DNA from 2 places in the Geodermatophilus sp. CPCC 205506 genome. Region 2 is predicted to be linked to the other one. Evidence: predicted binding sites of a transcription regulator. Region 2 holds the regulator's gene; the other holds the start of a gene.
What was found. Region 2 encodes LexA, which represses DNA repair genes until DNA is damaged. Its sites were predicted from a motif close to TCGAACANNTGTTCGA; they were not measured.

Region 1: MY520_RS16035 (DUF6504 family protein) is a predicted target of LexA. The motif match lies at 1,144-1,159, and genes of this name have one in related genera.

The regions. Positions count from the first base shown of each region.
Region 1 is NZ_JALPKP010000026.1:78,475-80,857, reverse strand. It holds partial or broken gene MY520_RS16045 (PHP domain-containing protein) at 1-162, opposite strand, end outside; gene MY520_RS16040 (SAV_6107 family HEPN domain-containing protein) at 236-721, opposite strand; gene MY520_RS16035 (DUF6504 family protein) at 721-1,047, opposite strand; gene MY520_RS16030 (YbaK/EbsC family protein) at 1,274-1,783, shown strand; gene MY520_RS16025 (GNAT family N-acetyltransferase) at 1,780-2,367, shown strand; gene MY520_RS16020 (phytoene desaturase family protein) at 2,364-2,383, shown strand, end outside.
Region 2 is NZ_JALPKP010000008.1:50,164-52,546, forward strand. It holds gene MY520_RS06540 (hypothetical protein) at 1-780, shown strand, start outside; gene lexA (transcriptional repressor LexA) at 916-1,599, opposite strand; gene MY520_RS06550 (LysM peptidoglycan-binding domain-containing protein) at 2,155-2,383, shown strand, end outside.

The DNA of each region.
Region 1 (2,383 bases), on a different contig from region 2:
GGCGAACTTCACCGCGCCGTAGAGCCCGTCGCGGTCGGTCAGCGCCAGCGCCCGCATGCCGTGCTCGGCCGCCCGGGTGACCAGATCGGCCGGGTGGTTGGCCCCGTACTGCATGGAGTAGCCCGAGGCGACGTGGAGGTGGACGAAGGGGTCGACAGTCACGAGTCCGACTCGCTGGCGCTCGTCGGCCGCGTTCCTGGCAGTGCTGTGTCCCTTGGTGAGCTCGCGAGCTCGCTCACTTCCCGTTCCGGTGCTCGGAGCCGCCGACCACCCGCGGCCGCGCCCGCCGGGGGGACTCGGACGCCGGGGTGCTGCCCAGGATGGTCTCGACCACGGAGAGGAAGGCGCCGACGTCGCGGACCAGGTCGTCGGCCTCCCGCTCGGTGACCGCCCGGGAGAGCCCGGCCTCCGCGGCGGCCCGCTTGGCGGCACCGGCGGCGAAGAAGGTGGCCCACTCCTCCAGTTCCGGCGCCACCTGGCCGAGCAGCACCCAGGCGCTGCGCGGCCGCCGGCGACCGGACTCCGGGCGGGTGCGGGCGGCCAGCACCGCCGCGGCAGCCCGCAGCGCGCCCAGGTGGGCGGTGGCGTAGCGCTGCCGCGCATCGGTGCTCGCCGCCGCCTCGGCCAGCGCCCGGGAGGCCTGGTCGAGCAGCTGGGTGGCCGCCGGGGGCAGCGGCGGGGGCAGGGGCAGCTGGTCGGCCATGACGCGGACGGCGCCCATCAGTCGTGCACCCGCACGAGCGACCAGCGGTTGACCGTGGACTCCCAGCTGAGGTCGAAGACACCGGCGAAGCTCATCCGTGACCGGCCGGCCCGCACCGCCTCGACCCGCCACACCTCGCGGGTGGCGACCAGCTCGGCCGAGGCGCCCCCGGCGGCCTCGGGTTCCCGCTGCCACCACGGCGCGGTCTCCACCCACGAGTCGAGCAGCTCGCCCACGACGTACCGCGACTGCCCGCGCCAGAACTGTGCCGGACCGAGCGCCCCGCGCTCGACCTGGACCTCCTCACCGACCCGACCGCCGACCCCACCCAGCACCCGGCTCATGACAGACTCCCCACCGCTCCGCGCCGCCCGGCCGGCCCCGGCCCACCGCACCGGGTGGGGAAGGACCCGGGTGCGGTGGGAGGCCGGCACGTGTGTTCGAACGCGTGTTCGAACACGTCGAGTAGACCCGACCCTGCTGACGACGTCAAGCGGGGCGCGCAGGGTGTGGCGGCGGGCGCGTCGGGGACCCCAGCGGAGGCCGGGGGGCGATGGCAGGATTCGACCCATGAGCCGACCCGAGCACCCGCGGGTGGCGGCCATCGCCCACCTCCTGGCCCAGGCCGGCGCGGCCGGGGACGTGCGCGAGCTCCCCGAGGGTGCCCGCACCGCCGCGGCGGCCGCCGCCGGGCTCGGGGTCCCGGTCGGGGCGATCGCCAACAGCCTGGTGTTCGACGTCGGCGGCGCGCCCCTGCTGGTGCTCACCAGCGGCGCCCACCGGGTCGACGTCGGGAAGGTCGCCGCGCTGCTCGGCGTCCCGGGTCTGGCCCCCGCCTCCCCCGACTTCGTCCGCCGGCACACCGGCCAGCCGATCGGCGGCGTCGCGCCGATCGGGCACCCCGAGCCGATCGGCACGCTCGTCGACGTGGAGCTGGCCAGGTACGAGCAGGTGTGGGCCGCCGCCGGGCACCCGAACGCGGTCTTCCCGACCACCTACGACGAGCTGCTGCGCCTGACCGACGGCACCGCGGCCGAGGTGGGCACCGGCCCGACCACGCTCGCCGAGGCGGCTCCGTGACCGGCACGACGCCGGCTGCCCGCGTCACCGAGCTGCCCACCCGGTGGCTGCGTGACCACATGCACGAGGCGCTCGCCATCTACGGCGCGGCCATGGGCTACGCGCCGTCGGTCGTCGCCGGCCGGTACGGCTACGCCATCCAGCACACCGAGCGCTCCGGGTTCCGCGCCGTGGGCGCGTTCGTCGAGTCCCCCGAGGGCGAGACCCTGGTCGGCTTCGGCTACGGCTACCTCGTCGCGCCCGGCCAGTGGTGGCACGACCAGGTGCGCGCCGCCCTGGACCGGCGGACGGCGAAGCGCTGGCTGCCCGGCGGCTTCGAGGTGTGCGAGCTGCACGTGCACCCCGACCACCAGAGCCGCGGGCTGGGCCGGCAGCTGCTGCACGCCCTGCTCGAGGGCCTGTCCCACCCGGCGGCCCTGCTGTCCACCCCGGACAACGACACCAAGGCCTTCCGGCTGTACCACGCCGACGGCTTCGTCGACCTCGCCCGCAACTACCACTTCCCCGGCGACTCCCGGCCGTTCGCGATCCTCGGCGCCCGCCTCCCGCTGCGGCCGCCGCCCCCGCGCTCCGACCGCGCGTGACCGGCGCCGACACCTC
Region 2 (2,383 bases):
CAGGTGCTCACCGTGCAGTCCGCGCCGATCGATCCCTACGACCCCGAGGACCTCGCCGTCGCCGCCGACGGCACCGTCTGGCTGGCCGACACCGGTGACAACAACGGAGTCCGCGACACGGTGGCGCTGCTGGCGCTCCGGCCCGACGGCGGCTCGGCGGTCTACCGGCTCGCCTTTCCCGACGGAGCCCGGGACGTCGAGGCGCTGCTCCTCGCGCCGGACGGCACTCCCTTCCTCGTGTCCAAGGAGGTCCTCGGTGCCAGCAAGGTGTTCCGGCCCGTGGCCGCGCTGGTCGGCTCGGGCGTCGTCGGGCTGACCGAGGTCGCCGGGGTGGAGTTCACCGTGACCGGCACGCCCGGCGGCCCGGTCGGGAGGGCCGGGCAGCTGATGGTCACCGGTGGCGCGGTCTCGGCGGACGGGCGCCTCCTGGCCCTGCGGACCTACACCGACGCCTACGTCTGGCCGCTGTCCGGGTCCGACGTCGCGGGCGCGCTCGCTGCCGAGCCGACCCGGATCGCACTGCCCGAGTCCCCGCAGGGGGAGGCGATCAGCTTCACGGCCGACGGCAGCGGCGTGGTGGTGGCCAGCGAGGGCCTGCCGAGCGACATCACCGTCGTGCCGTTGGCCGAGCCCCCCAGCCCGGCACCGGCCGGCGACGAGGCAGCCGCTTCGGAGGGACTCGTCGGCGGAGGCGTGTCGCCGATCGCCGCCGGGGTGGTCGCCGCCGTGATCGCGGCGGCAGTGGTCTGGATCGGCGGGAGGCTGCGCCGCCGCGACTGACCCGCGGCTGCGGGCCTCCCTCGTCCCGCCGGTGACCTGCACGGGCGGCGGTCCTCGCCCGTGCCGCCGGTGCCCGACGAGGCCGGCGGTCCTCGCCCGTGCCTCCGGCGGCGGCACGGGCGCGCCGGCGCCGCGTCAGACCCGGCGCAGCACCGTGACGACCCGGCCCAGGATCGTCGCCTCGTCGCCCGGGATGGGCTCGTACGCCGGGTTGTGCGGCATCAGCCACACATGGCCGTCCCGCCGCTTGTAGGTCTTCACCGTCGCCTCGCCGTCGAGCATCGCGGCGACGATCTCGCCGTTCTCGGCGTTGGGCTGCTGGCGCACGACCACCCAGTCGCCGTCGCAGATCGCCGCCTCCACCATCGAGTCGCCGGCGACCTTGAGCATGAACAGGGTGCCCTCGCCGACCAGCTCGCGGGGCAGCGGGAAGACGTCCTCCACGGCCTGCTCGGCCAGCACGGGACCACCGGCGGCGATCCGGCCGACCAGCGGCACGTACGTGGGGGCCGGGACCTGCTCGCCGGCGACGGCCGGGAGGGGCGCCGGCTGCACCGTCTCGCTCGCGGTGTCACCGGGCAGCCGGACGTCGAGCGCCCGGGGCCGGTTCGGGTCGCGGCGCAACCAGCCCTTCTTCTGCAGCACCGTCAGCTGGTGCGCCACCGAGGAGGCGGAGGACAGCCCGACCGCCTCGCCGATCTCGCGCACCGACGGGGGGTAGCCACGCCGCTCGATGGAGTCGCGGATGACCTCCAGCACCCGTCGCTGACGCTGGGTGAGGCCGTCCCCGGCCTCGCCGCGGTCGGGGAAGGTGCGCACGGATGCCGTCTCGGTGGTCGCCGGCGCGCCAGCCGCCCCCCGGCGATTCCCTGACGTCCCGCTCTTCTCCGCCACCGTCGCCTCCTCGCCGGCTGCTCTGCGCAGCGCGTCTCGTCCGTCGGGATGGACCGTAGCGCGCCGGACGCGCTGGATCAAACACATGTTCGAAGTCCGGGTGGGGCGCTGTGGCTTTCGTCGGACCCGTCCGGTAGACATCGCACAGACGTTCGAATCGAACAAGCGTTCGATGGTCCGGCAGTTCCCTCGGGAGGAGTGGTCGTGGCACAGGTGCAGCAGGCGGTGTTGGAGTTCGACGACGCGGTGCAGGTGCCCTGGCGGCCCCGTCTCCGGGTGGTCCCGGCGGCGGACGGGTCACCCCGCGAGCACGCCCCGCGTCCTGCGGTGACACGGTCGGGTGAGGCGCGCGTCGGCGCCGCCCGACCGCCCGTGCCGACCGGTCCGGCCCGTCCGGGTGCGGCGCGCGGTGCGCGTCCGGGTGTGCCGGGCGCGCGGCCGGGAGCAGGGCCCGCGCGGCCCGTGACGGCCGTGCCGTCCGTGGACCGCACCGTGCGCGGCGGGTGTGGCCGGCCGGGGCGCCGGGCCACGTCGGGGCTGCGGCTGACCCGGCGAGCGCGCCGGCTGTCCGCGGTCCTGGCGCTCGGCGTGGGGGTGGCCCTGGGCTCATGGCTCGGGCCGCTGGTGACCGGCGGTCCCGGCGACCTCCAGCTGGTGGGTGAGAGCACGGTCGTCGTCCAGGCGGGGGACACCGTGTGGTCGATCGCGG